DNA from 3 places in the Bacillus sp. JZ105 genome. Region 1 is predicted to be linked to each of the others. Evidence: a T-box and tRNA genes for the amino acid it is inferred to sense, from the RefSeq annotation. Region 1 holds a T-box; the other regions hold tRNA genes.

Region 1 (9,997 bases):
TTGTGCTTGCGGCACCAACTGGACGGGCGGCTAAACGGATGACAGAATCAACAGGGCTTCCAGCTGTCACCATTCACCGGCTGCTAGGCTGGAATGGTTCGGAGGGCTTCTCTCATGATGAGGAACAGCCGATTGAAGGCAAGCTTGTCATTATTGATGAATCAAGTATGCTGGATATTTGGCTTGCGAATCATTTGTTTAAAGCGATTCCTGATCATATCCAAGTGATTATGGTAGGGGATGAACATCAGCTGCCATCTGTCGGACCAGGCCAAGTTTTACGGGATTTGCTTGCCTCAAAAGCCGTGCCGGCTGTTACCCTGACAGATATTTACCGGCAGGCAGACGGCTCAACCATTGTTGAACTTGCACATGATATGAAAAATGGTGTGCTGCCAAAGGATATCACTGCACGCTCAAAGGATCGGTCCTTCATTCAGTGTTCAGCTGATCAAATGAAAGAAGTCATTGAGAAAGTGGTCAGCAATGCTGCTCAAAAAGGGTTTTCGGCAAAGGATATTCAAGTGCTGGCACCGATGTATAAAGGAAAAGCAGGCATCAATGAGCTCAACAAAATGCTGCAGCACATTTTGAATCCTAAAAAACCAAAGGGCAGAGAAATCCCGTTTGGTGATGTGGTGTACCGGACAGGTGATAAGGTGCTTCAGCTTGTGAATCAGCCGGAGAACAACATTTTTAACGGCGATATCGGTGAAATTGTCTCGATTTTTTATGCAAAAGAAAATACAGAAAAAGAAGACATGGCTGTGATCTCCTTTGATGGAAATGAAATCACCTTTACAAAAAAAGATTTTCATCAATTTACACATGCTTATTGCTGCTCTATTCACAAATCACAAGGAAGTGAATTCCCGATTGTTGTGCTGCCAGTCGTGAGGAGCTATTACCGAATGCTTCGGCGGAATCTACTGTACACAGCCATTACACGCAGTAAAAAGTTTTTAATACTGTGCGGCGAGGAATCAGCGCTGGAGTGGGGCGTGAAAAACAATGAGGATTCTCTTAGACAAACGTCCTTAACGATGCGGCTAGTGCAAACCGAACAAATCATGGATGCAGAACTTGAAGCGCTCCAAAAAGAGCTTCCTTTTAGCGTACATGACGCAAATATTGGCATGGAGGGAATCACTCCATTTGATTTTATGCATGAGTAGAAGGTTCAGATTGTTGACAAAGGGCTAAAATGATTTTTATTTTAGCCCTTTGTCTTCTTTTCAGCGTGAAAAGAACTTCACCCATTCCGTTCATGGAAGCCATTTCTTCGTATGAGTCATGAAGCAAACGCACACGATAAGACTGTTCCGCAAAAGGTGGTTGAGCACATTTTGAGAACATGCCGAGAACTTGAAGGAATGACGATCTATACAGATGAGCTGTCCCAATCGCTTGGTTCCATAAAAGATATTTGCTTTTTAGCCGGAGGCAGCTGCGGAGGATATGTGTTAGAGGGGAAAAAGAAAGACTGTGCACTCGTTCCATTTTCTGCTTTTGATCAGCTGACAGACAAAGGTTTGTATGTAAGCTGCCAGGAGGGAGTGGGCATGGATTCCTCTGCTCCATTCTTGTTATTTTCGAAATTAAAGAAGAAAATGATGCAGTCGCCTGATGGTGAAAATTTAGGCATTTTGGAAGATGTATACTTTTGCTCAAATTCGGGCACAATCGTAGCATATGAACTCTCGGACGGCTTCTTTACAGAGCTATCAGGGATTCGGAAACAGCTGCAGGCTGCCGGAACCTTGATGAATGTTCAAAAGGAAGCACTGGTTCTAAACCGAACGTAAAGAGGTGCTGATTATGCTCATTTGCCCAAATTGCAAATGTAAAGACATCGGAAAAATTGGGGTCAATCAATATTATTGCTGGGGCTGTTTTATTGAATTGACGCTGTCAAAAGGCAAAATATCTACACACCAAGTGGAGGAAGACGGGACACTAAGCAGCTTAGATGATCTGTTTAGTGACGATGAACGTTCAATTCAACTATAAGTGTTAAGGGGGAATTTCGAATGGGCAAAATGACTTCTTCACTATTAACGCTTGGTGCAGGTGCACTCGCATATCACTTTGCAAGCCGATATGATATGCCTTCAAAGCGGGATATGAAAAAGCTAAGAAAACGTGTTATGAGAATGATGTAAACAAAAAGGGCTAAAATGATCTTCATTTTAGCCCTTTGTTTTTTCAGCGTGATAGCCAGCCGGTCTATACGCTTAGGCAGCCGTCAAGAGCGGATGTCCTTTTTATGCCTGCCTGTATTCTAAGCGTCTTGCAAGAATGGATAAGCTGAAATTGACGACAAAATACATCATAGCTGCCAATAGGAAAATCGGCAGTAAATAGGATTGGCTTTGACCGTTTAATATTTGAGCGTGATGTAATAATTCCGGAAGTGCAATGACTACAGCAAGCGACGTATCTTTTAAAAGAGATATGAATTGGCTGACAATTGGCGGCACCATTCGGCGCAGAGCCTGCGGCATAATAATCATTTTCAGTGTTTGAATATAGGTTAAACCAGAAGATCTGGCTGCTTCAATCTGGCCCTTATCAATGGATTTAAGGCCGCTCCGAATAATTTCTGACAGCATCGCAGATTCAAACACAGTTAAAGCTGCAATGGCAGAGGCTGTGATGCTTAGCTTGATGCCGATTTCAGGCAATGCAAAATACGTGAAAAAGATGATCAGTAAAAGCGGCAGGTTTCGAATGGTCTCTACTACAACCGCAAGTAACTTCGATAAAACCGGTATTTGAGCGAACCGTAATGTGCCAACGACTAATCCAATGATAAAGCTCAAAATGATGGAGATAAAAGCCACTTTTAAGGTGACGGCAAATCCTTCAAGTAAAAAGGCGAGATGATCAGGCTGGTAGGCACCTATAAAATCCATGATGTTTCCTCCTTTCTAGTGGCTTCTTGCTAATCTTCTTTCTAAATAACCGACGCCTAGACTGAGCGGAATGGTTAATAGCAGATAGAACATCGCAACAAAGATGTAGACATCAAACGTCACAAAGGTTCTAGATGCAATAAGGTCTCCTTGATACATGAGATCAAACCCTGCAATGACACCTAAAATCGAGGAGTTTTTGACAAGGTTAATAAATTGATTCCCAAGAGGGGGAATGACGATTTTAATCGCCTGCGGCAAAATGATATACCGCATCGTCCCGCCATATGACAGACCTGAGGCGCGGGCGGCTTCCATTTGTCCAAGCGGTACAGCTTGTATCCCTGCACGAATGGCTTCAGCAATAAAGGCAGACGTATAAATGGCAAGAGCAATCGTACCAGCAGTGAAGCCATCTGCTACAATACCCAGTACGGGTAAACCAAAGAAGAAAACAAAGGTGATCAATAATAACGGAATATTCCGAATAAATTCAACATAAGCCGTTCCGAACCAGTTGAGCGGCCTAAATGGCGCAATTCTCATAATGGCAATGAATGTACCGATCAAAAAGCTTCCAATCAGAGCAATGACACTTGCACCAATGGTATATTTAAAGCCTTCTAAATAAAGATGAACATTTTCAGTGAGAATGGAAAACCGCAGCAATCAGTTCACTTCCTTCCTGATCAACAGGGGAGCCTTTGAGCGGCTCACCTGAGGCATTGATCTTAACGAATCAAATGTTATTCTTTGATCCATTTTTTAAGAATCTTGTCATACTTTCCATTGTCTTTTAACGTTTTTAAGGCTTTATTGATCGCATCTGTTAATTCTTGATCTCCTTTTTTCACAGCAATGCCATAAGGCTCATCGGTAAAAGTGCCGCCGACCACTTCATAATTTGAATCCTCATCTGCCATACCAAATAAGATCGCATTATCCGTTGTCAGCACTTGCCCTTGGTTTGACTTTAATGCTGTAAAAGCCTCCTGATAGTTCTCAAATTCTAATACGGATGCTTCAGGTGCTTTCTCGCGTATATTTTGAGAAGAAGTAGAGCCTTTCACGGCCAGCACCTTCGTTCCTTTTTTAAGATCATCAATGGATTGAATGCCGCTTCCTTTTTTCACAAGCAGTGATTGTCCTGCTTCAAAGTAAACATCTGAGAAATTGACTTCTTTTTTACGCTCTTCTGTAATTGTCATGGTCGCAACAATCGCATGGATATCCCCTTTTTGAAGCAAAGGAATTCTTGTTTTAGATGTCACTTCCTTAAATTCTGCTTTTCCTTTATCGCCGAGTATTTCCTTTGTGATGGCTTTTGCAATATCAATATCAAACCCTTCAATATCACCGGTGCTCGGATTTTTTAGACCGAATAGACGTGTATCATTTTTTACACCGAAAATGATTTTTTTGTCTTTCTTTATGGTTTCTAAAGAACTTCCTTGTTTTGCATCAGTTGACCCTTTTTCAGTAGATCCACAAGCAGCCAAAGCGGTAATGCAGCAAGTCATAAAGAGCAGCAGGCCAAAGCGTTTCATTTTTTTCATCAAACCATTCCCCCTAGTGATTTAAAATACGGCTTAAAAATAATTGAGCACGTTTCTCTTGCGGTTTTTCATAAAATGCAGCTGGTGTTGATTCTTCAAGAATTCTGCCTTCATCAATAAAGACAATGCGGTCGGCTACTTCGCGGGCAAAGCCCATCTCATGTGTGACGACAACCATGGTCATGCCTTCACGAGCCAGCTGCTTCATCACATCTAATACCTCGCCGATCATCTCTGGATCAAGTGCAGATGTCGGTTCGTCGAAAAGCATCACCTCCGGCTTCATCGCAAGCCCTCTTGCAATGGCAACGCGCTGCTGCTGTCCGCCCGAGAGTCGTGAAGGATAGGTGTCTGCCTTTTCAGGGATGCCGACTTTATTTAAATAAAATTCAGCTGTTTCCTTTGCTTCTTCCTTGCTCACTTTTTTGACCTTCATCGGCGCAAGCATAATGTTTTCAAGCACCGTCTTATGCGGATAGAGGTGAAAATGCTGAAAGACCATTCCGATATTTTGCCTGACAAGATTGATGTTGGTCTTCGGATGCTGAACAGACACTTGGTTGACGAGAACTTTTCCCGCATCAATGCTTTCAAGACGATTGATACACCTGAGCATCGTGCTTTTACCAGACCCTGAAGGACCGATGATCACAACAACCTCCCCTTTTTGAATATGTAGGTTAATGTCCTTAAGTACATGGAACTGGCCATAATGCTTGTTGACTTCTTCGAATGTGATCATGAAGAACCTCCTCTTGTGTTTCATTGGCTAAAGCTAAAGTGGATTCTAGCACAACTTGTGTAAAAAGAAGTAAATGATGGAATATTTTCTGACGATATTTTACAGCAAACAGTGACTTTGGATGGAGCTGTATGTTTCATGTGTATTCATTTTTAACAAAGTTAGGACAAATTTTATTTACGTGGATAATTGCAGAAAATGGTTAAACAATAAGAAAAGAGGTGAAAAAGGTGAAGAAACGTCCCATCCAATTTCTGATATATGCTGCAGGGGTCCTGCTTGTCCTTGCATCCTTGCTCATTTTACTGCAGCTCGACGAGTTATGGATGCCTGTTTTTTTATTGCTGAAGGCGGTTCTCATTCCGCTTCTCATCGCTATTTTTATTTCTTATCTGCTTTATCCGATTGTGGAAAGACTGCATGCACGAGGGCTGCCGAGAACAGTCAGTCTCTTACTTATCTATGTGCTGTTTTTTGGCGGGATTGGTTTTGCGGTTTATAAAGGAGCGCCTGTTATGATCGCACAGTTAAATGAGCTGTCAGAACAAATTCCTGTCATCGCTGAAACGTATAATGGCGCTTTATCACATATTCATCGTCATACGAGCCACTGGCCCGACGGACTTCATGACCGCTTGGACCGCTTTATTGTTCAATCAGAGACATATGCAGCCAACAGCGCTGAGCGGATGATTCTTAGCTGTAAGGTTTTATTTGATTACGCTTTAGTTGCAGCACTCATCCCTTTTCTTGTTTTTTATATGGTAAAAGACATGAGTACGATGAAGCGGGCGGCATGGTATTTAACGCCGCCGTCATTTAGGAAGAGGGGGCATGCCTTTGTCAAAGCAGTGGATGAATCGCTTGGTGATTATATTCGAGGGCAGCTGCTTGTCTGTTCTTTAATCGGGGGTGCAGCAGCCATAGTGCTCTGGCTTTTTCATATCCCGTATCCGCTCGTTCTTGGCATGCTGATAGGAGCAACGAACGTGATTCCGTATTTTGGACCGATAATTGGCGCAGTTCCTGCCATCTTTATTGCGTTTACCATCTCAGTGAAATCGGTCATCATCGTATTGATCACAGTAGCGGTGCTGCAATTTTTAGAGAGCAATGTTCTCAGCCCGATCATTGTAGGGAGAAGTCTTCATATGCATCCTGTCGTCATTATGCTTGTCTTGCTTGCAGGAGGGGAGCTGTTTGGCTTAATTGGGATGATTTTAGCCGTACCAGCAGCTGCGATTATCAGGGTGATCATTGTGCAATATATCCTGATGAGACGAAGCGCTCATTGACAAGATGAGCCGAGTTGTCTATAATAATTTCGATTCATACATATTGAAATTCAATGACGGACCCGAGTACGTTAAAAAGCTGTTGCAGAGAGAGGCTTTATTTGCTGAGAAAAGCCTTATCAGACCTTTAACGGAAGCTAGTCCCGAGTGCAGATAAACACTGCCGCTCTCTTCCGGCGTTATCGGATGTGAAGGTGATAGACGAATGTGTCTATAATCAGGGTGGTACCGCGAGAACATCTCGTCCCTGTGTAAGTCGTTTTGTGCTTGCATAGGGCGGGATGTTTTTCGTTTGTGTGGAGATTGAAGAATGAAAAGGGAGGATTTTTGAATGAAAACTTTAACTTCAGCTCAAGTACGTCAAATGTTTTTAGACTTTTTTAAAGAAAAAGGACATGCTGTAGAACCGAGTGCGTCACTTGTACCGCATGACGATCCGACACTTTTATGGATCAACAGTGGGGTGGCAACATTAAAAAAATACTTTGATGGCCGCGTTATACCTGACAATCCGCGTATTTGCAACGCGCAAAAATCGATTCGTACGAATGATATTGAAAATGTAGGGAAAACAGCACGTCATCACACGTTCTTTGAAATGCTTGGCAACTTTTCTATTGGTGATTATTTTAAAGAAGAGGCCATTGAATGGGCGTGGGAATTCCTCACTAGTGAAGAGTGGATTGGCTTTGATCCGAATTTGTTATCTGTGACAGTCCACCCAGAGGACGAAGAAGCATATATCCTTTGGAGAGATAAAATTGGTGTGCCTGAAGAACGTATTATCCGTCTTGAAGGCAACTTCTGGGATATTGGCGAGGGCCCAAGCGGACCGAATACAGAAATTTTCTATGACCGCGGTGAATCTTACGGTAACGATATGAACGATCCAGAATTATATCCAGGCGGGGAAAACGAACGTTATTTAGAAGTATGGAATCTCGTGTTCTCTGAATTCAACCATAATCCAGATGGATCATACACCCCACTGCCGAAGAAAAACATTGATACAGGGATGGGTCTTGAACGAATGGTATCTGTCATTCAAAATGTGCCAACGAACTTCGATACAGACCTTTTCATGCCGATTATTCGTGCAGTCGAAACCATTTCTGGAGAAAGCTATGGTTTGGCGAAGGAAAAAGATACAGCATTTAAAGTCATTGCTGACCATATCCGGACAGTTGCTTTTGCTGTAAGTGACGGTGCGCTTCCTTCCAATGAAGGCCGCGGATATGTATTAAGACGTTTGCTGCGCCGCGCTGTGCGTTATGCAAAAACGATCCATATCCACCGTCCGTTTATGTATGACCTAGTGCCAGTTGTTGCTGAGATCATGAAGGATTTCTACCCAGATGTACAAGCAAAAGAAGAATTTATTGCAAAAGTCATCAAAAACGAAGAAGAACGTTTCCACGAAACACTGAACGAAGGGTTAGCTATTTTGTCAGAAGTGATCAAAAAAGAAAGAGACAAAGGCAGCTCACAAATTTCAGGTGAAGATGTATTTAAGCTGTATGACACGTATGGATTCCCTGTCGAACTGACAGAAGAATACGCAGAAGATGAAAACATGACAGTTGATCGAGAAGGCTTTCAAGCGGAAATGGAGAAGCAGCGTGAACGGGCAAGAAATGCGAGACAAGATGTCGGCAGTATGCAGGTTCAAGGCGGCGCTTTAGGCGATATTAAAGTGGAAAGTACCTTTGTTGGCTACGAAAATTTAACTGCGGAAACTCGCATTGTCGAATTGCTTCAAAATGGTGAAATTGTCTCTGAAGCACATGAAGGAGACACGGTGCAAATCTTGTTAGATGAAACACCTTTCTATGCGGAAAGCGGCGGACAAGTAGCGGATAAAGGAACACTAAAAAGTGCAGAAGCCATCATTGAGATCAAAGATGTGAAAAAAGCGCCAAACGGTCAGCATGTTCATGAAGGAGTCGTCGTAAGCGGTACGGCTCAAAAAGGTCTCGAGGTCACTGCAGAAGTGGAATCAGCTCTTCGAAAAGGCATTGTCAAAAACCATACAGCGACACATCTTCTGCATCAGGCGCTAAAAGATGTATTAGGAAGCCACGTAAACCAAGCAGGTTCATTGGTAAATGAAAACAGACTTCGCTTTGATTTCTCTCACTTTGGACAAGTGACGAAAGAAGAATTGTCTCAAATTGAAAAAATCGTCAACGAAAAAATTTGGGAAGGTATCTCTGTTGCCATTGATCTGAAACCAATTGCTGAAGCAAAAGAAATGGGTGCAATGGCGCTCTTTGGCGAGAAGTATGGCGATATTGTCCGTGTTGTCCAAGTGGGCGATTACAGCATCGAGCTATGCGGCGGCTGTCACGTGCAAAACACTGCGGAAATCGGTTTGTTTAAAATTGCATCTGAGTCGGGTATTGGTGCTGGAACACGCCGTATTGAAGCTGTGACTGGTAAAGGCGCTTATGAAGAATTAAATGACCAGCTGGCGATTTTAGAACAGGCAGCAAGTGAGCTGAAGTCAAATACGAAGGATGTACCAAAACGGATTGCTTCATTACAGGCAGATTTAAAAGAGGCTCAAAGAGAAAACGAATCTCTCCTTGCGAAATTAAGCCAAGCAGAAGCTGGCTCTATTTTAGAGAAAGTGACAGAAGTTGGCGGAGTGAAAGTATTAACTGAAAAAGTAAATGCTAAAGACATGAACCATTTAAGAACAATGGTTGATGATTTAAAAGCTAAATTAGGATCAGCTGTCATCGTCCTGGGAGCCGTTCAAAACGGAAAAGTAAACATTTCAGCAGGAGTTACAAAAGATGTGATCGAAAAAGGTCTGCATGCAGGGAAGCTAGTGAAGCAGGCAGCTGAAATCTGCGGCGGAGGCGGAGGCGGACGTCCAGACATGGCACAAGCAGGCGGAAAACAACCAGAAAAGCTTGAAGAAGCACTGGCAACTGTCGAAGAATCTGTCAAATCCGTTTTATAATCAGGCAATGTAGTGTAGAATAATGGTATTAGATGAGCGGTTAGAAAAAAGCTTGCTAGTAGAATGTTGGAAGAGAGGTGCAAGAAGCAGTGAGTTCATTTGATAAGACAATGAAGTTTAACTTCTCTGATGATTCAGCTGAAACCAATGTGAATGAAGTGCTCATTACAGTTCATGACGCACTCCAAGAAAAAGGATACAACCCGATCAATCAAATTGTCGGATACTTGCTGTCAGGCGACCCTGCTTATATTCCAAGACATCAGGATGCACGCAACCTAATTCGTAAACTAGAACGAGACGAATTAATTGAGGAATTGGTTAAATCGTACTTAGAGACACATAAAGAGGCGTAAAACATGAGAATTTTGGGCTTAGATTTAGGCACGAAAACCCTTGGTGTTGCGATCAGTGATGAAATGGGATGGACAGCGCAAGGGATTGAAACAATTAAAATTGATGAAGCAGGCGGAGACTTTGGTCTCAGCCGCCTGTCTGAGATCATAGCGGAATACGGAGCG
Region 2 (9,997 bases), 1.3 Mb from region 1:
AAGAATTCGATGAGAAATTAATTCAACAGCTTTTTAAGCAAAAGGAAGAATGGAACAGACAAAAAAAGCTTGTCGCAAATAGCGTTGAGCCTTCACCGGACATTCTATTCGAATTAAAGCTTGCTCAAGCGAAGTACTTTTTCTATCTGAGAGAAGCGAAAAAGAGGAATTTACGTTTAAACAACTGGAAATAGCAGGTCTATTATACATAGTCCTCTCATATGCTTGTACTATTCATATGAAGAGGAGATGAGAGGATTATGGAACCTGTTATTGTGATCGGGTCAATTTTGCTAGCTGTGCTATTGTTGTTTATGTCAGGTGTGCAGGCGAATCCATTCAAATGGTTAGGGCTTATCGGAGTGAAGTTTATAGCAGGCGCTCTTTTTTTATTTTGCCTCAACCTATTTGGCGAGAGTCTAGGATTACATGTCTCTATTAACCCTGTAACGAGTGGAATTAGTGGTTTATTGGGTATTCCGGGCGTAGCAGCTTTAATCGTTATTGAAAAGTTTATTATTTAATGAAAAATATTATTGACTTTGATTCGATAGGGTGGTAAATTAATATACGTCGCTGATGACGAAGAAACGAAAAAACATAACAACAAAAAAGTTGTTGACACTAACAACTTGGATGTGATAAGATGTTCTAGTCGCTTCTGAAGCGGTAAACAAGTTCTTTGAAAACTAAACAAGACAAAACGTACCTGTTAATTCGAGTTTTTTATAAAAAAATCCTATGATACTTCATAGGTAGTCAGTCAAACTGGCGAGGCAGGAAATGATCACATGCTAAGTTCGCTACATCGTGTAGCAACGCATGTGTGATATGCATCCTGCATACCTCGGAGAGTTTGATCCTGGCTCAGGACGAACGCTGGCGGCGTGCCTAATACATGCAAGTCGAGCGGACAGAAGGGAGCTTGCTCCCGGATGTTAGCGGCGGACGGGTGAGTAACACGTGGGTAACCTGCCTGTAAGACTGGGATAACTCCGGGAAACCGGAGCTAATACCGGATAGTTCCTTGAACCGCATGGTTCAAGGATGAAAGACGGTTTCGGCTGTCACTTACAGATGGACCCGCGGCGCATTAGCTAGTTGGTGGGGTAATGGCTCACCAAGGCGACGATGCGTAGCCGACCTGAGAGGGTGATCGGCCACACTGGGACTGAGACACGGCCCAGACTCCTACGGGAGGCAGCAGTAGGGAATCTTCCGCAATGGACGAAAGTCTGACGGAGCAACGCCGCGTGAGTGATGAAGGTTTTCGGATCGTAAAGCTCTGTTGTTAGGGAAGAACAAGTGCGAGAGTAACTGCTCGCGCCTTGACGGTACCTAACCAGAAAGCCACGGCTAACTACGTGCCAGCAGCCGCGGTAATACGTAGGTGGCAAGCGTTGTCCGGAATTATTGGGCGTAAAGGGCTCGCAGGCGGTTTCTTAAGTCTGATGTGAAAGCCCCCGGCTCAACCGGGGAGGGTCATTGGAAACTGGGAAACTTGAGTGCAGAAGAGGAGAGTGGAATTCCACGTGTAGCGGTGAAATGCGTAGAGATGTGGAGGAACACCAGTGGCGAAGGCGACTCTCTGGTCTGTAACTGACGCTGAGGAGCGAAAGCGTGGGGAGCGAACAGGATTAGATACCCTGGTAGTCCACGCCGTAAACGATGAGTGCTAAGTGTTAGGGGGTTTCCGCCCCTTAGTGCTGCAGCTAACGCATTAAGCACTCCGCCTGGGGAGTACGGTCGCAAGACTGAAACTCAAAGGAATTGACGGGGGCCCGCACAAGCGGTGGAGCATGTGGTTTAATTCGAAGCAACGCGAAGAACCTTACCAGGTCTTGACATCCTCTGACAACCCTAGAGATAGGGCTTTCCCTTCGGGGACAGAGTGACAGGTGGTGCATGGTTGTCGTCAGCTCGTGTCGTGAGATGTTGGGTTAAGTCCCGCAACGAGCGCAACCCTTGATCTTAGTTGCCAGCATTCAGTTGGGCACTCTAAGGTGACTGCCGGTGACAAACCGGAGGAAGGTGGGGATGACGTCAAATCATCATGCCCCTTATGACCTGGGCTACACACGTGCTACAATGGACAGAACAAAGGGCTGCAAGACCGCAAGGTTTAGCCAATCCCATAAATCTGTTCTCAGTTCGGATCGCAGTCTGCAACTCGACTGCGTGAAGCTGGAATCGCTAGTAATCGCGGATCAGCATGCCGCGGTGAATACGTTCCCGGGCCTTGTACACACCGCCCGTCACACCACGAGAGTTTGCAACACCCGAAGTCGGTGAGGTAACCTTTATGGAGCCAGCCGCCGAAGGTGGGGCAGATGATTGGGGTGAAGTCGTAACAAGGTAGCCGTATCGGAAGGTGCGGCTGGATCACCTCCTTTCTAAGGATATATGGAGCAGCGTGCGTTTTCGTCTTGTTTAGTTTTGAAGGAACTTGCAAAAGATCCTACAACATCATATCTTCGATATGAAAGATGGGCCTGTAGCTCAGCTGGTTAGAGCGCACGCCTGATAAGCGTGAGGTCGGTGGTTCGAGTCCACTCAGGCCCACCATCTTCTATTAAATCGGGGCCTTAGCTCAGCTGGGAGAGCGCCTGCCTTGCACGCAGGAGGTCAGCGGTTCGATCCCGCTAGGCTCCACCAACGTGTTCTTTGAAAACTAGATAACAATAAGTAATACATTCACATTGAATGCAATGCAAAGTTCATCACACATAGTGATTCTTTCTAAAGTAAGAAATGGTTAAGTTAGAAAGGGCGCACGGTGGATGCCTTGGCACTAGGAGCCGATGAAGGACGGGACGAACACCGATATGCTTCGGGGAGCTGTAAGCAAGCTTTGATCCGGAGATTTCCGAATGGGGAAACCCACTGCTCGTAATGGAGTAGTATCCATACTTGAATACATAGAGTATGAGAAGGCATACCCGGGGAACTGAAACATCTAAGTACCCGGAGGAAGAGAAAGCAAATGCGATTCCCTGAGTAGCGGCGAGCGAAACGGGAACAGCCCAAACCAAGAGGCTTGCCTCTTGGGGTTGTAGGACACTCTATACGGAGTTACAAAGGAATGATATAAGCGAAGAGGTCTGGAAAGGCCCGCCAAAGAAGGTAACAGCCCTGTAACTGAAATATTATTCTCTCCAGAGTGGATCCTGAGTACGGCGGAACACGTGAAATTCCGTCGGAATCCGGGAGGACCATCTCCCAAGGCTAAATACTCCCTAGTGACCGATAGTGAACCAGTACCGTGAGGGAAAGGTGAAAAGCACCCCGGAAGGGGAGTGAAATAGATCCTGAAACCGTGTGCCTACAAGTAGTCAAAGCCCGTTAACGGGTGATGGCGTGCCTTTTGTAGAATGAACCGGCGAGTTACGATCCCGTGCAAGGTTAAGCAGAAGATGCGGAGCCGCAGCGAAAGCGAGTCTGAATAGGGCGCATGAGTACGTGGTCGTAGACCCGAAACCAGGTGATCTACCCATGTCCAGGGTGAAGTTCAGGTAACACTGAATGGAGGCCCGAACCCACGCACGTTGAAAAGTGCGGGGATGAGGTGTGGGTAGGGGTGAAATGCCAATCGAACCTGGAGATAGCTGGTTCTCTCCGAAATAGCTTTAGGGCTAGCCTCAAGGTAAGAGTCTCGGAGGTAGAGCACTGATTGGACTAGGGGCCCCTACCGGGTTACCGAATTCAGTCAAACTCCGAATGCCGATGACTTATCCTTGGGAGTCAGACTGCGAGTGATAAGATCCGTAGTCGAAAGGGAAACAGCCCAGACCGCCAGCTAAGGTCCCAAAGTATACGTTAAGTGGAAAAGGATGTGGAGTTGCTTAGACAACCAGGATGTTGGCTTAGAAGCAGCCACCATTTAAAGAGTGCGTAATAGCTCACTGGTCGAGTGACTCTGCGCCGAAAATGTACCGGGGCTAAACGTATCACCGAAGCTGCGGACTGTTCTTACGAACAGTGGTAGGAGAGCGTTCTAAGGGCTGTGAAGCCAGACCGGAAGGACTGGTGGAGCGCTTAGAAGTGAGAATGCCGGTATGAGTAGCGAAAGACGGGTGAGAATCCCGTCCACCGAATGCCTAAGGTTTCCTGAGGAAGGCTCGTCCGCTCAGGGTTAGTCGGGACCTAAGCCGAGGCCGAAAGGCGTAGGCGATGGACAACAGGTTGATATTCCTGTACCACCTCCTCACCATTTGAGCAATGGGGGGACGCAGGAGGATAGGGTAAGCGCGGTATTGGATATCCGCGTCCAAGCAGTTAGGCTGGGAAATAGGCAAATCCGTTTCCCGTAAAGGCTGAGCTGTGATGGCGAGCGAAATTTAGTAGCGAAGTTCCTGATTCCACACTGCCAAGAAAAGCCTCTAGCGAGGTGAGAGGTGCCCGTACCGCAAACCGACACAGGTAGGCGAGGAGAGAATCCTAAGGTGATCGAGAGAACTCTCGTTAAGGAACTCGGCAAAATGACCCCGTAACTTCGGGAGAAGGGGTGCTTCTTAGGGTGTTAAAGCCCCGAGAAGCCGCAGTGAATAGGCCCAGGCGACTGTTTAGCAAAAACACAGGTCTCTGCGAAGCCGTAAGGCGAAGTATAGGGGCTGACGCCTGCCCGGTGCTGGAAGGTTAAGAGGAGCGCTTAGCGTAAGCGAAGGTGCGAATTGAAGCCCCAGTAAACGGCGGCCGTAACTATAACGGTCCTAAGGTAGCGAAATTCCTTGTCGGGTAAGTTCCGACCCGCACGAAAGGCGCAACGATCTGGGCACTGTCTCAACGAGAGACTCGGTGAAATTATAGTACCTGTGAAGATGCAGGTTACCCGCGACAGGACGGAAAGACCCCGTGGAGCTTTACTGCAGCCTGATATTGAATGTTGGTACAGCTTGTACAGGATAGGTAGGAGCCTTGGAAACCGGAGCGCTAGCTTCGGTGGAGGCATCGGTGGGATACTACCCTGGCTGTATTGACCTTCTAACCCGCTGCCCTTATCGGGCAGGGAGACAGTGTCAGGTGGGCAGTTTGACTGGGGCGGTCGCCTCCTAAAATGTAACGGAGGCGCCCAAAGGTTCCCTCAGAATGGTTGGAAATCATTCGCAGAGTGTAAAGGCACAAGGGAGCTTGACTGCGAGACCTACAAGTCGAGCAGGGACGAAAGTCGGGCTTAGTGATCCGGTGGTTCCGCATGGAAGGGCCATCGCTCAACGGATAAAAGCTACCCCGGGGATAACAGGCTTATCTCCCCCAAGAGTCCACATCGACGGGGAGGTTTGGCACCTCGATGTCGGCTCATCGCATCCTGGGGCTGTAGTCGGTCCCAAGGGTTGGGCTGTTCGCCCATTAAAGCGGTACGCGAGCTGGGTTCAGAACGTCGTGAGACAGTTCGGTCCCTATCCGTCGCGGGCGCAGGAAATTTGAGAGGAGCTGTCCTTAGTACGAGAGGACCGGGATGGACGCACCGCTGGTGTACCAGTTGTTCTGCCAAGGGCATCGCTGGGTAGCTATGTGCGGACGGGATAAGTGCTGAAAGCATCTAAGCATGAAGCCCCCCTCAAGATGAGATTTCCCATTCCGCAAGGAAGTAAGATCCCTGAAAGATGATCAGGTTGATAGGTCTGAGGTGGAAGCGTGGTGACACGTGGAGCTGACAGATACTAATAGATCGAGGACTTAACCTATATTCTAATGTGAAGCATGAACATTGTTATCTAGTTTTGAGAGAACATTCTCTCCATCAGGTTTGGTGGCGATAGCGAAGAGGTCACACCCGTTCCCATACCGAACACGGAAGTTAAGCTCTTCAGCGCCGATGGTAGTTGGGGGTTTCCCCCTGTGAGAGTAGGACGCCGCCAAGCTTCTATAAGGATCAGTTCCAGTCGGAACTGGTCTTTTTTGTTTTTTAAGAAAAGGAACAAACACTCGATCTGACATGGATACATATACTAAACTACCATCTAAAACATTCTTAATTTTGTATACAATTGAAAGCGCTAGGGCATACTGAAGCTATAAGTGGAGGTGTCACAATGAGCAAAAAAGAGCGAGAAGCGATTTGTTTGATTTGTGAAGAGAAAAAAACAAAGGGAATTTATTTATATCATCAGTTTTTGTGCCGAGAATGTGAGAGAAAGTTAATTTCTACATCGACCTCGGATCCTAGCTATGCCGATTATGTTAGAAAGCTTAAAAATCTTCATACGCCGCCTTTGTATTCATAGACCATTAGATGGTCTTTTTTTTGAGCTATGAAGGATTGGGCCTGTTTTTTGGAACTTAGTTTGGACATCATCCGTAATTAATAATAAGATAAACAGAGAGCCTGATTATTCATAGGAGTCGATGAACATGAAATCAATCTTTTATACATTTATATGGGCCATCCTCTCTACTTTTTTTTCGCTTGTGATTTTAACCGTCAGTATTGGGGTTTTCCATCATCATGCTGGATTATCGATACTGTATGCGATGATGGGGTGGGGCGTGATGTTTGCAGGGAGCAGATGGGTTGCTTTCCAGTTGTTTTTAAAGAAACACGGACTGTCTCGTAGTGATTATGTATATATCAAACAGCATTTAAAAGAAGCAGGACAAAAGCTCGTACGTTTAAAGAAGGCTTTATTTGCTGTGAAGAACGTACAGACGATCAAACATAATTATGAAATTCTCCGACTTGCACGACGAATCTATACGATTACAAAAAAAGAGCCGACCCGATTTTATGATGCACAGCGTTTTTATTTCGAAAGCTTGGATTCTGTCGTTGAACTAACTGAAAAATATGCACTATTGTATAACCAGCCTGATCGCAGTCATGAGCTGGAAATGACACTAAGTCAAACTCGAGTGACGCTGACAGAACTGCAAAAGCAATTGACGAATGATTTGCAGCAAGTATTAGGAAGAGACATAGAAGCCCTTCATATTGAGCTTGAAGTAGCAGATAAAATGATAAAGAAATAATGAAAGGAGTCAAACGCAATGAAACCAGAAGATCACATCACATCATCATCTGCTTCCACTACAGATCTTCAGTTTCGGGTGTTTGATACCTTATCCGATGAGGAGAAACAAGAAGCCATACAGCGTGCTGAGCAGATCCCTGACAATCCGCAAAAGCTGCTTTTCTATGGTACACGTGTTCAGGAACGATTACTGGAACAATCACAACAAATGATGAAATATGTGGAGAAAAAAGATATCGATCAAATAGGAGACGTGCTTGAGGCCTTTTTGCACCAGCTGCATGTAGTAGAACCGGAGGACTTACTGCCAAAGAAGCAGGGCTTTTTTTCGAAGTTATTTCGGCGGGAGAAGCGTTCTACTCAGGAAATCATATCGCGTTTTCAACATGCAAAATCACAGATCGAGAGATTATCAGCAAGGCTTCGTTACGCAAAAGGCGGATTAATCTCGGATCATATGTTATTAGAGCGTTTATTTGAAGAAAATCAAACTTTTTTCCAAGAGATGACGCTGCAGGTTGCAGCAGTTGAAGCGAAAATGACAACTTTAGAGAAGCGGATCATATCAGAAACGGAGCAGACCGGTAATCGGACTATAGAGGAGCAATTGATGAGTCAGGAAGTCAATGCAGAAGAATATATGGAGAGGCTGAAGGAACGGAAATATGATTTGCTGCTAAGCCGGCAAATTGCGTTGCAATGTAATGCCCAAATTCGAATGATCCAGCATACCAATCATACATTGGCCAATCACATTCAATCAACTGTTTCAGCATCTATTCCTCTATGGATCAACCAAATGTCGATTGCATTAACGCATATTCAGCAGCGTGCCAATTCAGCTCTTGAGAATCGAATCCAAAAAACATATGAAAAGGTATCAAAGCAGCAGGGGGAGCTTCTTGAAGAGGCAGCTTTTGCACCTATAGATACATTGAAAAAGGTTCAACGCCAATTAGCTGAAACCTTACAGGAAACGTTACAGGTGAAAGAGCTTGGAAGCCATGAGCGAGCCCAATTGAAAAACAGCATGTATGAGGCCGAACAGCAGCTGACGAATTACCAGCCAATAAAGGAATGAGAATCCATCTTTCGGTTCCCTTGTATGAACGTTATAATAGATATAAGATATCGTTAAAGTGAAAAGGGTCGATTTGTTTGAAAACACCTTTATATACAGCATTAGTACAACATGCGGAAAAGAAACCTTATTCTTTCCACGTTCCAGGACATCACAATGGAGATGTCTTTTTTGATGAGGCACGGACTTATTATGACTCAATTCTTCAGCTGGATGTAACAGAGCTTGAAGGATTAGATGATCTTCATCATCCAACTGGTGTGATTCAAGAGGCTGAACATTTATTGGCAAAGCTATATGGATCAGATCAAAGCTTTTTCCTTGTGAATGGGACAACTGTCGGAAATTTAGCGATGGTGATGGCAGCCTGTCGTGCGGGAGATGAGATTTTCGTCCAGCGAAATTGTCATAAGTCTGTTTACCATGCGATTGAGCTTGCAGGAGCCACGCCTATTCTGATAGAAGCTGAGGTAGATCCACATCTGCATGTTCCAACACATGTGACAGATGAAACAGTCAAAAAAGCCATAGTCAAACATCCTAATTGCCGGGCGATCGTTTTGACTTATCCAAACTACTACGGACATGCAGCTGATTTATCAAAACTGATACACATGTGCCACGAAGCAGGCATGATCGTTTTAGTTGATGAGGCACATGGTGCACATTTTGTATTAGGCGGCGCTTTTCCCCCATCGGCTCTTTCCTATGGAGCTGACGTGGTGGTACAATCAGCACATAAAACCCTTCCGGCCATGACGATGGGATCCTACCTTCATCTTCAGGGAGGGCGAATGGATGCAAAACGTTTGAAAACATTCCTCACGATGCTTCAAAGCAGTTCTCCATCCTATCCAATTATGGCCTCATTAGATGTGGCAAGAGCTTATGTCGAGGAGATCAAGAAAAAAGGGATCTTGGATGGAATCATGAAAGGGCTGGCAGAGCTGAAAGATGAGTTCAACCGTATACGTCAGCTTGAAGTGGTCGAGTCTGAGTTGCTTTCTAACGATCCGTTAAAATGTGTGATTCGTTCAACAAAAGGGCTGACTGGTTATGAACTAAAACGAGTACTTGAATCAGTGGAGGTTCACCCAGAGCTTGCCGACGAACATCAGGTTTTACTTGTCTTTGGTTTAGAACAGAAGAAGGATATCCCTTTTAAACGGATAGAGCGGGCCCTTAATCAAAGCGATTCATTGCTCAAAGGAAAAGATCATTTCCAAAGAGAGGCCCTGGCTGATGACAACGATGAGCATAGACAAGATATAGAAGCTGTCCCATTTGAACATGCAGCAGGACGGGTTAGTGCAGAATCGGTTATTCCATATCCACCGGGTATTCCTTTGATCGTTAAGGGAGAGCGTATTGAAATCGATCAAATTGCGGCTTTAAGCCGTTTACTTGGACATCAAGTTCATGTTCAAGCCAGTCAGGTGATTCACCAGAGAAAATTATATGTTTATATAGAAGAGGAGACACTATGAGCGGTATGTTTATTACGTTTGAAGGGCCAGAAGGTGCCGGAAAAACGACAGTGATTCAAAAAGTGTATGAAGAAATGGAACGCCAAGGATATGCAGTGATGGCGACACGTGAGCCTGGCGGTATTGACATTGCAGAGCAGATTCGTGAAGTCATTTTAAATGAAAAAAACACAAAAATGGACGCGAAAACAGAAGCTTTGCTATATGCAGCCGCAAGAAGGCAGCATTTGGCTGAGAAGGTAGAACCGGCATTACAGCGCGGGCAGACAGTTTTATGTGATCGTTTTGTCGATAGCTCCCTTGCTTATCAAGGCTATGCGAGAGGACTTGGGATTGAAGAAGTAAAGTCAATTAACGACTTTGCTATCAATGGCACGATGCCGCAAATGACCATTTATTTTTCAATTACACCTGAGGAAGGGCTAAAGCGAATTGATGCCAACCAAGGGAGAGAAAAGAAT
Region 3 (9,997 bases), 1.3 Mb from region 1:
CTGTCGCGGGTAACCTGCATCTTCACAGGTACTATAATTTCACCGAGTCTCTCGTTGAGACAGTGCCCAGATCGTTGCGCCTTTCGTGCGGGTCGGAACTTACCCGACAAGGAATTTCGCTACCTTAGGACCGTTATAGTTACGGCCGCCGTTTACTGGGGCTTCAATTCGCACCTTCGCTTACGCTAAGCGCTCCTCTTAACCTTCCAGCACCGGGCAGGCGTCAGCCCCTATACTTCGCCTTACGGCTTCGCAGAGACCTGTGTTTTTGCTAAACAGTCGCCTGGGCCTATTCACTGCGGCTTCTCGGGGCTTTAACACCCTAAGAAGCACCCCTTCTCCCGAAGTTACGGGGTCATTTTGCCGAGTTCCTTAACGAGAGTTCTCTCGATCACCTTAGGATTCTCTCCTCGCCTACCTGTGTCGGTTTGCGGTACGGGCACCTCTCACCTCGCTAGAGGCTTTTCTTGGCAGTGTGGAATCAGGAACTTCGCTACTAAATTTCGCTCGCCATCACAGCTCAGCCTTTATGGGAAACGGATTTGCCTATTTCCCAGCCTAACTGCTTGGACGCGGATATCCAATACCGCGCTTACCCTATCCTCCTGCGTCCCCCCATTGCTCAAATGGTGAGGAGGTGGTACAGGAATATCAACCTGTTGTCCATCGCCTACGCCTTTCGGCCTCGGCTTAGGTCCCGACTAACCCTGAGCGGACGAGCCTTCCTCAGGAAACCTTAGGCATTCGGTGGACGGGATTCTCACCCGTCTTTCGCTACTCATACCGGCATTCTCACTTCTAAGCGCTCCACCAGTCCTTCCGGTCTGGCTTCACAGCCCTTAGAACGCTCTCCTACCACTGTTCGCAAGAACAGTCCGCAGCTTCGGTGATACGTTTAGCCCCGGTACATTTTCGGCGCAGAGTCACTCGACCAGTGAGCTATTACGCACTCTTTAAATGGTGGCTGCTTCTAAGCCAACATCCTGGTTGTCTAAGCAACTCCACATCCTTTTCCACTTAACGTATACTTTGGGACCTTAGCTGGCGGTCTGGGCTGTTTCCCTTTCGACTACGGATCTTATCACTCGCAGTCTGACTCCCAAGGATAAGTCATCGGCATTCGGAGTTTGACTGAATTCGGTAACCCGGTAGGGGCCCCTAGTCCAATCAGTGCTCTACCTCCGAGACTCTTACCTTGAGGCTAGCCCTAAAGCTATTTCGGAGAGAACCAGCTATCTCCAGGTTCGATTGGCATTTCACCCCTACCCACACCTCATCCCCGCACTTTTCAACGTGCGTGGGTTCGGGCCTCCATTCAGTGTTACCTGAACTTCACCCTGGACATGGGTAGATCACCTGGTTTCGGGTCTACGACCACGTACTCATGCGCCCTATTCAGACTCGCTTTCGCTGCGGCTCCGCATCTTCTGCTTAACCTTGCACGGGATCGTAACTCGCCGGTTCATTCTACAAAAGGCACGCCATCACCCGTTAACGGGCTCTGACTACTTGTAGGCACACGGTTTCAGGATCTATTTCACTCCCCTTCCGGGGTGCTTTTCACCTTTCCCTCACGGTACTGGTTCACTATCGGTCACTAGGGAGTATTTAGCCTTGGGAGATGGTCCTCCCGGATTCCGACGGAATTTCACGTGTTCCGCCGTACTCAGGATCCACTCTGGAGAGAATGACATTTCAGTTACAGGGCTGTTACCTTCTTTGGCGGGCCTTTCCAGACCTCTTCGCTTATATCATTCCTTTGTAACTCCGTATAGAGTGTCCTACAACCCCAAGAGGCAAGCCTCTTGGTTTGGGCTGTTCCCGTTTCGCTCGCCGCTACTCAGGGAATCGCATTTGCTTTCTCTTCCTCCGGGTACTTAGATGTTTCAGTTCCCCGGGTATGCCTTCTCATACTCTATGTATTCAAGTATGGATACTACTCCATTACGAGCAGTGGGTTTCCCCATTCGGAAATCTCCGGATCAAAGCTTGCTTACAGCTCCCCGAAGCATATCGGTGTTCGTCCCGTCCTTCATCGGCTCCTAGTGCCAAGGCATCCACCGTGCGCCCTTTCTAACTTAACCATTTCTTACTTTAGAAAGAATCACTATGTGTGATGAACTTTGCATTGCATTCAATGTGAATGTATTACTTATTGTTATCTAGTTTTCAAAGAACACGTTGGTGGAGCCTAGCGGGATCGAACCGCTGACCTCCTGCGTGCAAGGCAGGCGCTCTCCCAGCTGAGCTAAGGCCCCGATTTAATAGAAGATGGTGGGCCTGAGTGGACTCGAACCACCGACCTCACGCTTATCAGGCGTGCGCTCTAACCAGCTGAGCTACAGGCCCATCTTTCATATCGAAGATATGATGTTGTAGGATCTTTTGCAAGTTCCTTCAAAACTAAACAAGACGAAAACGCACGCTGCTCCATATATCCTTAGAAAGGAGGTGATCCAGCCGCACCTTCCGATACGGCTACCTTGTTACGACTTCACCCCAATCATCTGCCCCACCTTCGGCGGCTGGCTCCATAAAGGTTACCTCACCGACTTCGGGTGTTGCAAACTCTCGTGGTGTGACGGGCGGTGTGTACAAGGCCCGGGAACGTATTCACCGCGGCATGCTGATCCGCGATTACTAGCGATTCCAGCTTCACGCAGTCGAGTTGCAGACTGCGATCCGAACTGAGAACAGATTTATGGGATTGGCTAAACCTTGCGGTCTTGCAACCCTTTGTTCTGTCCATTGTAGCACGTGTGTAGCCCAGGTCATAAGGGGCATGATGATTTGACGTCATCCCCACCTTCCTCCGGTTTGTCACCGGCAGTCACCTTAGAGTGCCCAACTGAATGCTGGCAACTAAGATCAAGGGTTGCGCTCGTTGCGGGACTTAACCCAACATCTCACGACACGAGCTGACGACAACCATGCACCACCTGTCACTCTGTCCCCGAAGGGAAAGCCCTATCTCTAGGGTTGTCAGAGGATGTCAAGACCTGGTAAGGTTCTTCGCGTTGCTTCGAATTAAACCACATGCTCCACCGCTTGTGCGGGCCCCCGTCAATTCCTTTGAGTTTCAGTCTTGCGACCGTACTCCCCAGGCGGAGTGCTTAATGCGTTAGCTGCAGCACTAAGGGGCGGAAACCCCCTAACACTTAGCACTCATCGTTTACGGCGTGGACTACCAGGGTATCTAATCCTGTTCGCTCCCCACGCTTTCGCTCCTCAGCGTCAGTTACAGACCAGAGAGTCGCCTTCGCCACTGGTGTTCCTCCACATCTCTACGCATTTCACCGCTACACGTGGAATTCCACTCTCCTCTTCTGCACTCAAGTTTCCCAGTTTCCAATGACCCTCCCCGGTTGAGCCGGGGGCTTTCACATCAGACTTAAGAAACCGCCTGCGAGCCCTTTACGCCCAATAATTCCGGACAACGCTTGCCACCTACGTATTACCGCGGCTGCTGGCACGTAGTTAGCCGTGGCTTTCTGGTTAGGTACCGTCAAGGTGCGAGCAGTTACTCTCGCACTTGTTCTTCCCTAACAACAGAGCTTTACGATCCGAAAACCTTCATCACTCACGCGGCGTTGCTCCGTCAGACTTTCGTCCATTGCGGAAGATTCCCTACTGCTGCCTCCCGTAGGAGTCTGGGCCGTGTCTCAGTCCCAGTGTGGCCGATCACCCTCTCAGGTCGGCTACGCATCGTCGCCTTGGTGAGCCATTACCCCACCAACTAGCTAATGCGCCGCGGGTCCATCTGTAAGTGACAGCCGAAACCGTCTTTCATCCTTGAACCATGCGGTTCAAGGAACTATCCGGTATTAGCTCCGGTTTCCCGGAGTTATCCCAGTCTTACAGGCAGGTTACCCACGTGTTACTCACCCGTCCGCCGCTAACATCCGGGAGCAAGCTCCCTTCTGTCCGCTCGACTTGCATGTATTAGGCACGCCGCCAGCGTTCGTCCTGAGCCAGGATCAAACTCTCCGAAAAAGTACAAAACCGAAGTTTTGTTTTTCGTCAGCGTTTGACTGACTACCTATGAAGTATCATAGGATTTTTTTATAAAAACTCGAATTAACAGGTACGTTTTGTCTTGTTTAGTTTTCAAAGAACTTGTGTGTCACTCTCTCAAAGCGACCACTTAAATATATCATATATCTCTATCAACAGTCAACATTTTTCTTGAAAAACATTTTATTTTTTTAAGAAGTTTCCACTGTAAAAGAGATAAAAAATAGAGCCTCTTTTTGCTCCTTTGAAAGATTAACACATATCTATGAAAAAAGCATTATAAATTTCAAAAAAACTCATGTTTTTTTAGAAAAAAATAAAGCCGGTGAAGAACCGGCTTCAGATTGTTGACAAAGGGCTATAATGATCTTTATTTTAGCTCTTTGTCTTCTTTTCAGCGTGATAGAAAACCTTTGCAGTCTAGGAAGGACGGCTACTTTTGCGGAGCGAATTTGACATTCGTGAGCACCAGCGCGCAGGACTGACAAAGAATGCGAGGGTTTGTCTACACGCAGAAGCCGGTGAAGAACCGGCTTTATTTTTACTCAGATTGCTCTTGATCTGACTCTATCGTTTCTGCGTTTTTTTCACTATTCTCTTCATCATCTTCTTGTGATTGTTCAACTAATGCCACTGTAGCGACATGTTCGTCATCACCTAGACGAATCAGGCGGACACCTTGAGTGACTCGACCTGTTGTTGAAATGTCTGAAACGGCCATACGAATGATCACGCCGCTCCCTGTAATAATCATCAAGTCCTCTTCAGCATTCGTCGCCTTCACTGCGACAAGCGGACCATTGTTGTCACTGATTTTACATGTTTTAAGACCTTTACCGCCCCGACTTTGAACACGATATTCTTTTTCAGGTGTTAACTTACCATACCCTTTTTCGGTGACGATCAATACGTTTGCATCTGGCTCAAGGATTTCCATCCCAACGACGATGTCATCTTCAGAAAGCGTAATTCCTTTCACGCCAGCTGCCGTACGCCCCATTTCACGAACATCTGTCTCGTCGAAACGAATCAGCATACCTTTTTTCGTTCCAATGATGATTTGTTTTTCTCCATTGGTTAAACGGACAGCCATCAGTTCATCTTCGTCACGAAGACTTAATGCGATAAGTCCATTGTTTCGAATGTTGGCAAACTGAGACAATGATGTTCGTTTTGATACACCATGTCTTGTTGTAAAGAAGAGATACGAATCTTCATCAAATTCGCTTACTGGAATAATGGCATTAATCCACTCTCCCTTTTCTACTTCAAGCAGGTTAATAATCGGAATCCCTTTCGCTGTCCGTCCGAATTCAGGAATCTCATATCCCTTCGCACGATAAACCTTCCCTTTATTAGAGAAGAAGAGGATCGTATCATGGGTAGATGTTGAAATCAGCTGTTCTACGAAATCATCCTCATTGGTTCCCATGCCCTGAACACCTTTACCGCCTCTTTTTTGACTGCGGTATGTTGATGCAGGCAGACGCTTGATATAACCATTATGAGTCAGCGTAATCACGATGTTTTCAACAGGAATCAAATCTTCGTCTTCAATTGTTTCAATACCTGCTGTCACAATTTCAGTACGGCGCGTATCATTGAAACGTTCTTTGATTTCCGTTAACTCTTCTCTAATGATTTCAAGAACTTTCTCATTGTCTGCTAAAATGGCTTTCAACTCAGCAATCAAATCAACAAGTCCTTTGTATTCTTCTTCTATCTTTTCTCTTTCCAAACCAGTTAAGCGCTGAAGACGCATATCAAGAATGGCCTGTGCTTGTTTTTCGGACAGGCTATAGTTCTCCATTAAGCCATTTCTCGCGATTTCAGCAGTTTGAGAGCTTCTAATTAATGCAATGACTTCATCTAAGTGGTCAAGGGCAATTCTTAAACCTTCTAGAATATGAGCTCTTGCTTCGGCTTTACGAAGTTCATATGCTGTTCTTCTGCGAATAATCACTTTTTGATGCTCTAAATAATATTCAAGACATTGTTTGAGGGACAAGACTTTCGGCTGTCCATCAACTAGTGCCAATAAGTTGATCCCAAATGACGTTTGAAGTGTCGTTTGTTTATAAAGATTGTTTAATAGAACGTGGGCGTTCGCGTCTCTTCGCAGTTCAATCACGATCCGCATTCCATTACGATCAGACTCGTCACGGAGATCTGTAATGCCATCGATCTTTTTATCGCGCACAAGATCAGCGACTTTTTCGATCAAACGTGCTTTGTTGACCTGATATGGAATTTCATTAATGACAATCCGCTGCTTACCGCTGGATGTTTCTTCGATGATAGACTTTGCACGTAATGTAATAGAACCCCGGCCTGTTTCATATGCTTTGCGGATTCCGCTTCGGCCAATGATTTGTCCCGCAGTTGGGAAGTCTGGTCCTGGAATGATCTCCATTAGTTCCTGTGTTGTCATTTCTGGGTTTTGACTTATCGCCAGTACCCCATCAATCACTTCACCTAGCTGGTGAGGCGGAATGTTGGTTGCCATCCCTACAGCGATACCTGTTGCCCCGTTGACTAATAAGTTCGGGAAACGAGCAGGCATGACGATTGGTTCTCTTTCACTGCCATCGTAGTTATCTTGATAATCAATCGTATCCTTAGTGATATCACGCAGGATTTCCATTGAAATTTTAGATAGACGCGCCTCAGTATAACGCATTGCCGCTGCACCGTCTCCATCGACAGAACCAAAGTTCCCGTGGCCTTCAACCAGCATATTTCGATAGTTGAAGTCTTGCGCCATACGAACCATCGCTTCGTATACAGCGCTGTCACCGTGAGGGTGGTACTTACCGATAACTTCCCCAACGATACGTGCAGATTTCTTAAATGGTTTATCACTTGTCATACCTAGGTCATTCATCGCATACAAAATTCTCCGATGCACGGGCTTCAAGCCATCTCGCACATCTGGTAATGCACGCGAAACAATAACACTCATTGCATAATCTAAAAAGGACGTACGCATTTCTTGACTAATATTTACTTCGCGTACATTTGGTGTATGTTGTTCACTCACTATAAGAACCTCCCTTTACGTATCACATGAAATAAATTATGTGGGAGTAAAATATGTATTTATCTTCACAAGACTATTCTCCATTATATCAATAATCTCGGCTTTATACACATTTATTTACTAGAAAATCAACGAAAACACGGAAAACCAGGACATTCGTTACACGCCCCTATTTCTTGAAAAACAACCTTATTCCAAACAAGAAATAAGGTTGTTCTCAGGAGGGATCTATCTAAATATCAAGGTTTTTCACGTATTGCGCATTTTCTTCGATAAAGTTTCGTCTCGGTTCTACTTTATCTCCCATCAGCATTTCAAATGTCTCATCAGCATCGATCGCATCCTCAAGTGTGACTTGAAGAAGTGTTCTCGCATCAGGGTCCATTGTTGTTTCCCAAAGCTGAGCAGCATTCATTTCTCCAAGACCTTTATAACGCTGAAGTCCAGGCTTTGGTGTTTGAGGAAGTGATTTTAACAGCTCATCCAGCTGTTTATCGTTATACACGTACTCCACACGTTTTCCTTGCTGCACTTTATATAAAGGCGGCTGCGCAATATACACATAACCGTTTTCAATGATTTCACGCATGTAGCGATAGAAGAATGTTAAGAGCAGCGTTCGAATGTGTGCTCCATCCACATCGGCATCTGTCATGATCACAATTTTGTGATAGCGTGCTTTCTCTAAAGTAAAGTCTTCTCCGATTCCAGTTCCTAACGCTGTAATCATTGAACGAACCTCGTTGTTCGATAAAATTTTATCTAAACGAGCTTTTTCTACGTTTAGGATCTTCCCTCTTAACGGTAAGATCGCTTGGAAGTGACGATCACGGCCTTGTTTAGCAGATCCGCCCGCAGAATCTCCCTCTACAATATAGAGTTCAGAGATGGAAGGATCTTTAGAGGAACAGTCGGCCAGTTTCCCAGGTAAGCTGGAGACTTCCAGTGCACTTTTACGTCTTGTCAGCTCACGAGCCTTTTTGGCAGCCATTCTTGCACGAGCTGCCATTAGTCCTTTTTCCACAATTTTTTTCGCAGAATCAGGATTTTCAAGCAAGAATTTCTCAAGTGCTTCAGAGAAAAGGGAGTCTGTGATGGTTCTCGCTTCTGAGTTCCCAAGCTTTGTCTTCGTTTGTCCTTCGAATTGAGGGTCTGGATGTTTGATGGAGATAATGGCTGTTAAGCCTTCTCGCACATCTTCACCGCTCAAATTCGAATCCCCATCCTTGAATACGCCATTTTTACGAGCATAGTCATTGATGACACGCGTTAGACCGGTTTTAAAGCCAGCTTCATGTGTTCCGCCTTCATACGTGTTGATGTTGTTGGCGAAGGAATAGATATTGCTTGTATAGGAATCGTTGTATTGTAATGCCACTTCAACCGTGATTCCGTCTTTCTCACCTTCGATGTACACAGGTTCTTCATGAACGACTTCTTTTGAACGGTTTAAATGTTCTACATAGCTCTTAATACCGCCTTCGTAGCAGTATTCATTTCTCCGTTCTTTGCCTTCACGCAAGTCTTCAATGATGATGTTTACACCTTTTGTTAAGAAAGCTAACTCACGAACACGGTTAGCAAGTGTATCGTAATCAAATTCAATGGTTTCCGTGAAAATTTCTGGATCTGGCACAAAGTGGGTTGTTGTCCCGGTTACATCTGTTTCACCAATAACCTCTAAATCTCCCACTGGAACACCGCGTTTAAACTGCTGATAATGAATTTTCCCATCACGGTATACAGTCACGTCTAAGGTAGTAGATAATGCATTTACAACAGATGCCCCTACACCATGCAGACCGCCAGATACTTTATAACCGCTGCCGTCAAATTTACCGCCAGCGTGAAGAACAGTCATAATGACCTCTACGGCAGGACGCCCCATTTTCTCATGAATTCCAACAGGAATCCCGCGGCCATTATCTTTTACTGTAATGCTGTTATCTTTTTCAATTTGCACTGTAATGTCTGTACAATAACCAGCTAATGCCTCATCAATACTGTTGTCGACAATTTCCCATACAAGATGGTGAAGTCCTTTTGCATTGGTTGACCCAATGTACATTCCTGGACGTTTTCTAACAGCTTCTAGTCCTTCAAGCACCTGTATCTGATTTTCATCATAACTATTATGTTGCTGTTCCATTGCCACGTACATTCACCTACACTTTTCTTAAACGATATATTTATATGAATTGAGCTTTTAGACTTCAATTTCAACCACAAACGAAGCACGTTTTTTGAGCGTGCTTGAGGAAAGAGGAGAGTAATAAACAGATTCAGTTGTGACGACAATGGATTTGGGTGTCCCTTGTGATAACGAAATGATATGTTTCTCCTGTTTTTGCAGAAATTCTTCTACAACAGAAGACGACCTCATTTTGTAATCAACAATTGCGACAATCTCTCGTGTAGAAACAACACAATCATCACCTAAATGAATATACAAGACTCACACCTCATTTATCAGTCAATTACTTTTCCACTGGCTACTCTGAAAATTTCCGCTTCTTTCAGGGTAGCGTGATCGATGCCTTCAACACCTGTTGTAGTGACGAAGGTCTGTACACGTCCCTGAATGGTATGGAGCAAATGAGACTGTCTGTAATCATCAAGTTCAGATAACACATCATCAAGCAGAAGAATAGGATATTCTCCGATTTCTTCATGTATCAGATCAATTTCTGCCAGCTTTAGTGAAAGAGCTGTTGTTCTTTGCTGCCCTTGAGAACCATATGTCTGAACATCCCGACCATTCACAAAGAAAAGCAGGTCATCTCTGTGAGGACCCCACAGTGTCACCCCTCGGTCTATTTCTCTCTCTCTTAATTTCTGAAACGATTCTTCATAGCTATTCTTTATTTTCGACAAGTCTGACGCTTCTGATACCTCTATTGCCGTCTGGTATTGGAGCGTGAGTGTTTCTAGCTCTCTAGAAAT

The links. A T-box is a leader RNA that pairs with one kind of tRNA and senses whether it is charged. The one in region 1 lies ahead of alaS (alanine--tRNA ligase), so its partner is inferred to be a tRNA-Ala.
Positions count from the first base shown of each region.
Region 2: it encodes a tRNA-Ala, which carries the amino acid that the T-box ahead of alaS (alanine--tRNA ligase) is inferred to sense. The anticodon was not compared.
Region 3: it encodes a tRNA-Ala, which carries the amino acid that the T-box ahead of alaS (alanine--tRNA ligase) is inferred to sense. The anticodon was not compared.

Region 1 covers NZ_CP096387.1:2,458,050-2,468,046, reverse strand. The annotation lists gene recD2 (SF1B family DNA helicase RecD2) at 1-1,175, shown strand, start outside; gene M1D81_RS12705 (PRC-barrel domain-containing protein) at 1,287-1,805, shown strand; gene M1D81_RS12700 (hypothetical protein) at 1,819-2,010, shown strand; gene M1D81_RS12695 (YrzQ family protein) at 2,031-2,162, shown strand; gene M1D81_RS12690 (amino acid ABC transporter permease) at 2,265-2,915, opposite strand; gene M1D81_RS12685 (amino acid ABC transporter permease) at 2,931-3,584, opposite strand; gene M1D81_RS12680 (transporter substrate-binding domain-containing protein) at 3,662-4,471, opposite strand; gene M1D81_RS12675 (amino acid ABC transporter ATP-binding protein) at 4,485-5,213, opposite strand; gene M1D81_RS12670 (AI-2E family transporter) at 5,444-6,508, shown strand; T-box leader at 6,553-6,760, shown strand; gene alaS (alanine--tRNA ligase) at 6,840-9,476, shown strand; gene M1D81_RS12660 (IreB family regulatory phosphoprotein) at 9,566-9,832, shown strand; gene ruvX (Holliday junction resolvase RuvX) at 9,836-9,997, shown strand, end outside.
Region 2 covers NZ_CP096387.1:31,959-41,955, forward strand. The annotation lists gene M1D81_RS00155 (YaaL family protein) at 1-194, shown strand, start outside; gene M1D81_RS00160 (pro-sigmaK processing inhibitor BofA family protein) at 261-524, shown strand; rRNA gene M1D81_RS00165 (16S ribosomal RNA) at 845-2,393, shown strand; tRNA gene M1D81_RS00170 (tRNA-Ile) at 2,489-2,565, shown strand; tRNA gene M1D81_RS00175 (tRNA-Ala) at 2,580-2,655, shown strand; rRNA gene M1D81_RS00180 (23S ribosomal RNA) at 2,754-5,684, shown strand; rRNA gene rrf (5S ribosomal RNA) at 5,746-5,861, shown strand; gene M1D81_RS00190 (sigma factor G inhibitor Gin) at 6,033-6,224, shown strand; gene M1D81_RS00195 (5-bromo-4-chloroindolyl phosphate hydrolysis family protein) at 6,352-6,966, shown strand; gene M1D81_RS00200 (toxic anion resistance protein) at 6,985-8,049, shown strand; gene M1D81_RS00205 (aminotransferase class I/II-fold pyridoxal phosphate-dependent enzyme) at 8,127-9,536, shown strand; gene tmk (dTMP kinase) at 9,533-9,997, shown strand, end outside.
Region 3 covers NZ_CP096387.1:2,279-12,275, reverse strand. The annotation lists rRNA gene M1D81_RS00050 (23S ribosomal RNA) at 1-2,084, opposite strand, end outside; tRNA gene M1D81_RS00045 (tRNA-Ala) at 2,183-2,258, opposite strand; tRNA gene M1D81_RS00040 (tRNA-Ile) at 2,273-2,349, opposite strand; rRNA gene M1D81_RS00035 (16S ribosomal RNA) at 2,445-3,993, opposite strand; gene gyrA (DNA gyrase subunit A) at 4,556-7,054, opposite strand; gene gyrB (DNA topoisomerase (ATP-hydrolyzing) subunit B) at 7,287-9,203, opposite strand; gene remB (extracellular matrix regulator RemB) at 9,261-9,506, opposite strand; gene recF (DNA replication/repair protein RecF) at 9,524-9,997, opposite strand, start outside.